One region of the Pantoea sp. Lij88 genome, then DNA from elsewhere that is predicted to be linked to it. Evidence: predicted binding sites of a transcription regulator. Region 1 holds the regulator's gene; each other region holds the start of a gene.

Region 1 (2,207 bases):
CAGCTGATGCATCTGCGTTACGTCACGCGCCACCAGCAGCCACTGCCCCTCGCTGTAGGGCATGACGCGAAATTCCATATGAAGTTTGTTATTCAGCACCAGCGTCAGCGGCTTGTCGAAATCGCGCTGGCGCAGATAGCGGGAGAACTCCGGATACCGCAGCAAATTGAGGATGTTCTGGCCATTATCTTCCGGCCAGCGCAGACCCAGGTGCTGCTGCGCCAGGCCGTTACACCAGAAAATGGTGCCCTCTTCCGTGGTCAGGATCACCGCATCCGGCAGCGACTCGGCACCGCTGCGGAAACGCTTAATCAGATTACCGAGTTCACGCCGCCGACGCCGGTTGCGCAGCTGCATCTGGTAAAGACCATAAAACAGCGGCTCCCAGCTGGCACGCCCGGTCGGTGGCGTCATGGTGCGGTCGAGCCACAGCCAGTGCGACAGCCGCATCAGATTGTGGAAATGCCATAACAGCACGATGACCACGCTCAGCAGCAGCCACCAGGGCAAGCCGCCAAACAGCAGGCCCAGCAGCGCCGCAGGCAGACAGGCCAGCAGCAGTTCTGTCAGTAATCTCTTCCAGGAGAGGCGTTCCAGCACGGTAAAGGCTCCGTTTAGTAGCGGGCAGAGAAACGATACCCTGTTCCACGGACGGTTTGTACCATGCGATCGTGGCCGGAGACTTCCAGCGCTTTACGTAAACGGCGAATGTGAACATCGACAGTGCGATCTTCCACATATACATTGGTGCCCCAGACGTGGTTCAGCAGCTGTTCGCGGCTGTAAACGCGTTCCGGGTGAGTCATAAAGAAGTGCAGCAGCTTATATTCGGTAGGGCCCATCTCCAGCGGCGTGGTTTCGGACATCACGCGATGTGAGGAGGGATCCAGACTCAGTCCCTGCATCTCAATCACCTCTTCCACTGCCATCGGCGAAATACGGCGCATCACCGCTTTAATCCGCGCCATCAGCTCTTTGGGTGAGAACGGCTTGGTAATGTAATCGTCGGCGCCCACTTCCAGGCCGCGCACCCGATCTTCCTCTTCACCGCGCGCAGTAAGCATCATCACCGGAATATCGCGGGTCATCGCCTCGCGTTTCAGATGTTTGATAAACTGAATGCCGCTGCCACCGGGTAACATCCAGTCCAGTAAAATCAGATCGGGCCAGGGTTCAATCAGCTTGCCAACGGCGCTGTCATAATCTTCCGCCTCGATTGGCTGATAGTCGTTCTGCTCCAGAACAAAACACAACATTTCACGGATGGGGGCTTCATCCTCCACAACCAAAATGCGCTTAGCCATTATTACTCCTGCTGATTATGACGGCTGTCACTGAGATTCGCGGCGCCATTATGCGTCAGATTTGTGACACTTTTATGAAAAACATAACCTGCCTGTAACGCCGTTGGTAATCATTTATGACAGCGCAGCGACAATTTTTTGCTTTGGCGGCAGAGCCAGTATAATCGCCGGGCGAATCACAACGGCAGGGACTCATCATGCGCATCATTCATACTGCGGACTGGCATCTGGGGCAGTTCTTTTACAACAAAAGTCGGGCAGCCGAACATCAGGCGTTTCTCGACTGGCTGTTGATCCAGATTGAACAGCATCAGGTGGATGCGTTGATTATTGCAGGCGATCTGTTTGATACCGGCACGCCGCCCAGCTACGCCCGCGAGATGTTTAACCGCTTTGTGGTGGCGCTGCAGCCCACCGGCTGTCAGCTGATTGTGCTGGCGGGAAACCACGATTCCGTGGCGACGCTGAATGAGTCGCGCGAGCTGCTCGCCTGTCTCAACACCCGGGTGATCGCCACCCCGCAGGAGCAGGAAGATGTGCTGCTGCTCAGCACCCGTCAGGGTGAACCGGGCGCGCTGCTGTGCGCCATTCCCTATCTGCGGCCGCGCGACATCCTGCGCAGCCGGGCAGGTCAGTCGGGACGCGACAAACAGACTTCGCTGCTGGAGGCCATTGCCCATCACTATCAGCAGCGTTTCGCCGCCGCCCAGGCGCTGGACTATGCGCTGCCGATTATCGCCACCGGTCATCTCACCACCGTCGGCGTCAGCCAGAGCGATTCGGTGCGCGACATCTATATCGGCACGCTGGATGCCTTTCCGGCCAGCGCCTTTCCGGCGGCGGATTATATTGCGCTGGGCCATATTCACCGCGCCCAGCGCGTCGCGGGCAGCGAGCATATCC
Region 2 (2,207 bases), 260 kb from region 1:
GTCAAACAGCGTTGGCGGTGCTTCGCCCGGTCCGCGTGCGGAGAGGTAGCGCGAGTAGTTCTCGATGCCGGAGCAGTAGCCCAGCTCACTCATCATCTCCAGGTCAAACTGGGTACGCTGGGTAATACGCTGCTCTTCCAGCAGCTTATTGTTCTCCAGCAGCACCCGGCGACGGTCCGCCAGCTCCACTTTGATATCTTCCATCGCCTGCAGAATACGCTCACGCGGCGTTACGTAGTGCGTCTTGGGGTAGATGGTAAAGCGCGGCACCACCGAATCAATCTGGCCGGTCAGCGGGTCAAACAGCGACAGACGCTCAACCTCTTCGTCAAACAGCTCGACGCGCAGCGCAATATCGTCCGACTCTGCCGGGAAGATATCGATCACTTCGCCACGCACGCGGAAGGTGCCGCGCTGGAACGCCTGATCGTTGCGGGTATATTGCAGCTCTGACAGGCGGCGCAGAATGCTGCGCTGATCGATGATCATGCCGCGGGTCAGGTGGAGCATCATTTTGAGATAGAGATCGGGATCGCCCAGACCGTAGATCGCCGACACCGACGCCACCACGATAACGTCGCGCCGCTCAAGCAGCGCCTTGGTGGCCGACAGACGCATCTGTTCGATGTGTTCGTTCACCGACGCATCCTTTTCGATAAAGGTATCGGAGCTCGGGACATAGGCTTCAGGCTGATAGTAATCGTAGTAAGAGACGAAAAACTCGACGGCATTATCCGGGAAAAATTCTTTCATCTCGCCGTAGAGCTGGGCAGCCAGCGTCTTGTTCGGTGCCAGCACCATCGTCGGGCGATTGAGGTCGGCAATGACGTTGGCGACGGTAAAGGTTTTCCCGGAGCCGGTTACGCCTAATAAGGTCTGATGGGCCAGTCCATCCTCCAGCCCCTCTTCCAGGCGACGAATCGCCTCAGGCTGGTCGCCAGAAGGTTTAAAGGCGGAATTCAGTTTAAAAGCTTTGGTCATGAATGCGGTTCCTGCTGGAGAAGTCGGCGGGCAGGCACTTATTTTACTCTGCTATGGTGATTTTGCCAGAAAATAATACTGGATATAAAAACAGTAATGATGCACTGTTAACGCCAGCACCAGGGTACTTTTCACCCCTGCAATCGGGTCACACGGGTGCAAAGGTCGTTGCGCAATGTTATCCCCAGGCAGGGATCAGATTTAACATTTGTCAATAGACCGTCACAAAATTACAGTTCGGTTACCTGACAGATAATTCGCAGGCTTGTTTTTTGATAACCAACTGATTTTATTGATTTAAGCCTATAAGGCCAGATTCTCGTCATTATGTTACCAGGCCGCGTATTTCCTCGCTTCCAACTGGTTTTCATTACCTAATGCACAAGGTTATCCACAGGAATGGTGGATAAGTGATGGCAGCCCCGCCGCCATCAGCTGTGTATAATTTTTCCCTGCCCTTCCCTCACCGTGAAAATAATTTTTTTTGCGTTAAATTTCGCAGCGGCTGCTGACGGAATATTCTGCATTTTTAATCTGTCGCCTGGCGCAGTGCGCAAATTTCCGCCATTCCACTACGATTCTTAATCAGAGTTGTTGCCTCTTCACAGCACGTCTGCACCAGAAACAGCGCCCTGAGGCACTGCAAAAGTGCAGCGTCGTGACCACCGTGGAGAATTGATAAGTTTTTCTCACCTTTTAGCCCTGAAATCCCGCATTCCGGCAGAAATCAGGTCCGTTTTTAGATCTGGCCTGGGAATTGCAGGACTCACTGGCGTCACCGCGCGTCACGCGCACTGTGCTGCAATGGCGAGGCTGCCGTTGCTGATGACTTGTTTGCCAGACGACAGAGAGCGGATGCAATCAGGCTAATGATCGGGAAGGAGAGTGTCAGATGCTGAGTCTACGTTCGGTAAATCAATTTTATGGTCAAAACCATATTCTGTGGGATGTGGACCTGGATCTGTCGCCTGGCACCTGCACCGGCGTTCTGGGCCGCCCTGGTATGGGAAAAACCACGCTGGTGAACTGCATCATGGGCAGACTGCCGATTAACAGCGGCTCGATCTCCTGGAAAGAGGACGGTTCCCCGCCGGAAGATCTGCTGCTGCAACCGGCAGAGCAGCGGGCGCAGATGGGAATTGGCTATGTGCCGCAGGGCCGCCATATTTTCACCCAGATGAGCGTGGAAGATAACCTGCTGATTGCGTTGCTGGCGGGCGCCAGCC
Region 3 (2,207 bases), 1.6 Mb from region 1:
AAAGGCGCGGTGTACGCGCCTTTAAAAGCGGTTAGCGGCAGTCGACAATCAGGCGACCCTGTACTTTGCCATCCAGCAGTGCCTGCGCACCTTCTCTGGCTTCACTCAGCGGAATAACCCGGCTCAGCTTATTGAGCCGTTCGCTATCCATCAGTTCACCGAGTCGTTGCCACGCCTGCTCACGAAGCGGCTTCGGACACATCACGCTATCGACCCCGGCCAGCGTAACGCCACGCAAAATAAAGGGTGCAACGCTGGCTGGCAGATCGAGTCCCTGTGCCATACCGCAGGCGGCAACTGCGCCGTCCCGCTGAGTCGCGGCCAGCACGTTTGCCAGAGTATGACTGCCGACGCTGTCTATCGCGGCGGCCCAGCGCTCTTTTGCCAGCGGTTTGCCGGGCTCGGAGATCTCTTCACGGTCAATGACCGATGCTGCGCCCAGCGTGTCGATCAGATACGCATGGTCGCTCGCACGTCCGCTCGACGCGATCACCTCATAGCCCAGACGCGCCAGCAGGCTGACGCTATAGCTGCCGACACCGCCACTGGCCCCGGTCACCAGCACCGGACCCCGGTCAGGTTTGATGCCCTGCTTTTCCAGCGCCATCACGCAGAGCATCGCGGTCAGTCCGGCTGTACCGATGGCCATGGTCTGTAACGGGCTCAGCGTGGCGGGCGGGCGCACCAGCCAGTCGCCGCTGACGCTGGCTTTCTGCGCCAGGCCGCCCCACTGTTTTTCGCCTACGCCCCAGCCTGTCAGCAGCGCCACATCATCCTCTTTCCAGTCGGGATGGCGGCTGGCCGTCACCCGTCCCACAAAGTCGATACCCGGCACCATCGGGAACTGGCGCACAATCGGGCCTTTGTTGCAGATAGCCAGGGCATCTTTGTAATTCAGGGATGAGTAGCTGACGTCGAGCGTGACATCGTGGTCGGGCAGTTGGGATTCGGGGAGATCTTTCAGCAGGGAACGGTAACCTTGTTCGTCATTTTCAATGACCAGTGCCTTGAACATGCAGCCTCCGGCAGAGTGGGAAAGAGAAGATAAGTTTACGCCTGGCAAAGGTAATGCGGTAGGGCAATGGCCGACTCTGCGGGTAAGGGCGGCGGCAGGCGCGTAAAAATGGGCAGCAAGCTATTTGCATAAATCTGCATATAATTCAGATAATTAGTCGTATTGTGAAGTTTTTATGATAAATAGACTATAAAAATCATATTGTTACATTTAATCGGGGTGACTGAATAATTGCCTGGCTCGGGTTGTCCATGCCTGAAAAAGATGACATTATGACCGCCACTTTTTGACCCTGCTTCTTTACCACAGAGGACGTCGCCATGTCCGGTTCACCGCGCACTCGCCCGGATTACCGTTCGCTTTTTCCGGCGCTCACCGGGCTTTCCTCATTTCCGCACTCTGCGTTATTCCTCATGCGGTGAGGCCAGCCAGGCCGCAGCTGTGGGGCTTTTCTCCACGGGCTGCGTAATGCTGAATAATTCGCCGGGGCGCTGTCCCCATGATTGTGCCTCAGGCACTTCCTCCCTGACGTTAGGGATTCTGTTATGACTCCACTGAAAATTGCTGCCAGCGCCGCTGTCGCGCCAAGTCTTACCCTGAACACCGCGCGCGACGTCGTGACGCTGGATAACACCGACTTTACTGATGTGGCGGCGGTCGTCGTCTCGCTGGCGGATACCCGCAGCGGTGTGCTGGCGCTGCTGCGTCATACCGGATTTAATCTGCCGGTGTTTGTCGCGAATGCGTTCGAAGAAGAGGTGATGCATCTGCCCGGCGTCAGCGGTGAACTGAACGGCGAGCCGCAGGAGTGGGTTGCGCTGGAGGCGGCTGCGCAGGCGTATGAAGCTGAACTGCTGCCACCTTTCTTCGAGACGCTGACCCGCTACGTCGATATGCAGAACAGCACTTTTGCCTGTCCCGGACATCAGGGCGGGGCGTTCTTTAAAAAGCATCCGGCGGGCAAACAGTTTTATGACTTCTATGGCGAGAATGTTTTCCGCTCTGATATGTGCAACGCCGACGTCAAACTGGGCGATCTGCTGATCCACGAAGGTTCAGCCAAAGATGCGCAGAAGTATGCGGCAAAGGTATTTAACGCCGACAAAACCTACTTTGTGCTTAACGGCACCTCAAGCGCCAATAAAGTGGTGACCAATGCGTTGCTGACCCGTGGCGATCTGGTGCTGTTTGA
Region 4 (2,207 bases), 730 kb from region 1:
ATAGCGAATAATGGCCGCGCCAGCCACCGCCAGCAACGCACTGAAGATATATCCAATGCGCAGCGGACGACGGCTAATCAGATCGTAAATCAGCGTCACATAAAGCGGCGTCATCACCGTAAACAGCAGGAATTCCGACACGCTAAGGTAGAGATAGGCTTCGAAGCTCAGCAGATACATCACCCCCAGTTGCAGCATCCCCACCAGCATATAAAGCAGCAGCGTTGAAGGGCGATGACCCCGCCAGCGCAGGAACGGTAAAAACACCAGCGCAGCCAGCGCCAGACGCATCAGTACAGAAAACCAGCTGTCCACCTGCCCGGCAAGGTATTCGCCAATCAGGCTGAACGAAAAGGCCCACAGAATGGTGGTAATAATCAATAAAAACACGGCGACGACCCCGAAATTAACAGGCCGTCAGTGTAAACAATGTGCCGCCGTCAGGCTGTGAAATCTGGTTGACATCTGATTACAAACCAGGCGATCAGAAAGTCATCTGGATAGCCTGCTTACACTCCCTGACATAACTGGCGACAGAATGGGTTTTCAGCCAGATAAAATGCGCGAAATGATCCATTGCATGATCACTTTCGCTCTCAACTGTAATAAAACTGTAACAATTGTGTCACTCATCACAGTAACGTTGCGCAACTACCACTATTCTTTGCGCGAAATGGAACATCCTGCGTCCATTTTGTTCTGCTCTTTTTCTGCCCCAACCTGCTGGGAATTAAAAACCATAATGTGCCCTGGAGGGCCTCACTGATGCTGAGCATTTTTAAACCTGCACCACGTCAGCCGCAGGTGGCGGAGGATCATGTCGATCCGCTCTACCGTCGTCTGCGCTGGCAAATTTTCATCGGGATCTTCTTTGGTTATGCGGCCTACTACCTGGTCAGAAAAAACTTCGCACTCGCCATGCCCTATCTGGTGGAGCAGGGTTTTTCACGTGGCGATCTCGGGTTTGCCCTGTCCGGCATCTCCATTGCCTACGGCTTTTCAAAATTCATCATGGGCTCGGTGTCTGACCGATCAAATCCACGCGTCTTCTTACCGGCCGGTCTGATTCTGGCTGCGGCAGTGATGCTGATAATGGGATTCGTCCCCTGGGCGACCTCCAGCATCATGGTGATGTTCGTGCTGCTGTTTGTCTGTGGCTGGTTCCAGGGCATGGGCTGGCCACCCTGTGGGCGCACCATGGTTCACTGGTGGTCGCAGAAGGAGCGCGGCAGGATCGTCTCAGTCTGGAACTGTGCGCACAACGTGGGCGGCGGTATTCCGCCACTGCTGTTCCTGCTGGGTATGGCGTGGTTTAACGACTGGAAAGCGGCACTCTACATGCCAGCGTTTGGCGCGATTGCCATTGCGATTCTGGCCTTTGCACTGATGCGCGATACCCCACAATCCTGCGGTCTGCCGCCGATTGAAGAGTATAAAAACGACTATCCGCCCGACTACGATGCCAGCCACGAAGAGGAGCTGACGGCAAAACAGATCTTCATGAAATATGTGCTGCCGAACAAGCTGCTGTGGTACATCGCGCTGGCCAACGTGTTTGTCTATCTGCTGCGCTACGGCATCCTCGACTGGTCACCGACCTATCTGCGCGAAGTAAAACACTTCACGCTGGATAAATCGTCGTGGGCCTACTTCCTCTATGAATATGCAGGGATTCCTGGAACGCTGCTGTGCGGCTGGATGTCGGACAAAGTGTTCCGCGGTAATCGCGGTGCGACCGGCGTGTTCTTTATGACGCTGGTGACCATTGCGACTGTGATCTACTGGCTCAACCCGGCGGGCAATCCTGGCGTCGATATGGCCTGTATGATCGTCATTGGCTTCCTGATCTACGGTCCGGTGATGCTGATTGGTCTGCACGCGCTGGAACTGGCACCGAAAAAAGCGGCGGGAACGGCGGCGGGCTTTACCGGCCTGTTCGGCTACCTGGGTGGATCGGTGGCGGCCAGCGCCATTGTCGGTTACACCGTCGATTATTTCGGCTGGGACGGCGGCTTCATGGTGATGATTGCAGGCTGTGTGCTGGCGGTGATTCTGCTGTTACTGACCATGGTCAGCGAACACAAACACAAAAAGACCCTCGCCTGACGGCAATAAAACAAGGGCCGGATAACCGGCCCTTTTTACGCTGACGGCTTAAGCCAGATAGAGCGTGCGCAGGGTCTGCGGCACCGCATCATCGGCATTCG

What was found. The regulator PhoB, encoded in region 1, activates phosphate uptake and scavenging genes when phosphate is short. The targets are predictions, from matches to a motif close to CTGTCATAAAACTGNCNNAT.
Region 2: uvrB (excinuclease ABC subunit UvrB) is a predicted target of PhoB. The motif match lies at 1,190-1,209, and genes of this name have one in related genera.
Region 3: acuI (acrylyl-CoA reductase (NADPH)) is a predicted target of PhoB. The motif match lies at 1,178-1,197, and genes of this name have one in related genera.
Region 4: glpT (glycerol-3-phosphate transporter) is a predicted target of PhoB. The motif match lies at 601-620, and genes of this name have one in related genera.

What each region holds. Positions count from the first base shown of each region.
Region 1 covers NZ_CP118269.1:3,079,661-3,081,867, forward strand. Annotated here, with positions in the region: gene phoR (phosphate regulon sensor histidine kinase PhoR) at 1-600, opposite strand, end outside; gene phoB (phosphate response regulator transcription factor PhoB) at 615-1,304, opposite strand; gene sbcD (exonuclease subunit SbcD) at 1,502-2,207, shown strand, end outside.
Region 2 covers NZ_CP118269.1:2,816,618-2,818,824, forward strand. Annotated here, with positions in the region: gene uvrB (excinuclease ABC subunit UvrB) at 1-981, opposite strand, end outside; gene PU624_RS16970 (ABC transporter ATP-binding protein) at 1,874-2,207, shown strand, end outside.
Region 3 covers NZ_CP118269.1:725,431-727,637, forward strand. Annotated here, with positions in the region: gene PU624_RS07330 (CinA family protein) at 1-2, shown strand, start outside; gene acuI (acrylyl-CoA reductase (NADPH)) at 32-1,015, opposite strand; gene PU624_RS07340 (ornithine decarboxylase) at 1,561-2,207, shown strand, end outside.
Region 4 covers NZ_CP118269.1:3,811,663-3,813,869, forward strand. Annotated here, with positions in the region: gene PU624_RS21655 (carboxylate/amino acid/amine transporter) at 1-390, opposite strand, end outside; gene glpT (glycerol-3-phosphate transporter) at 766-2,106, shown strand; gene yigL (sugar/pyridoxal phosphate phosphatase YigL) at 2,155-2,207, opposite strand, start outside.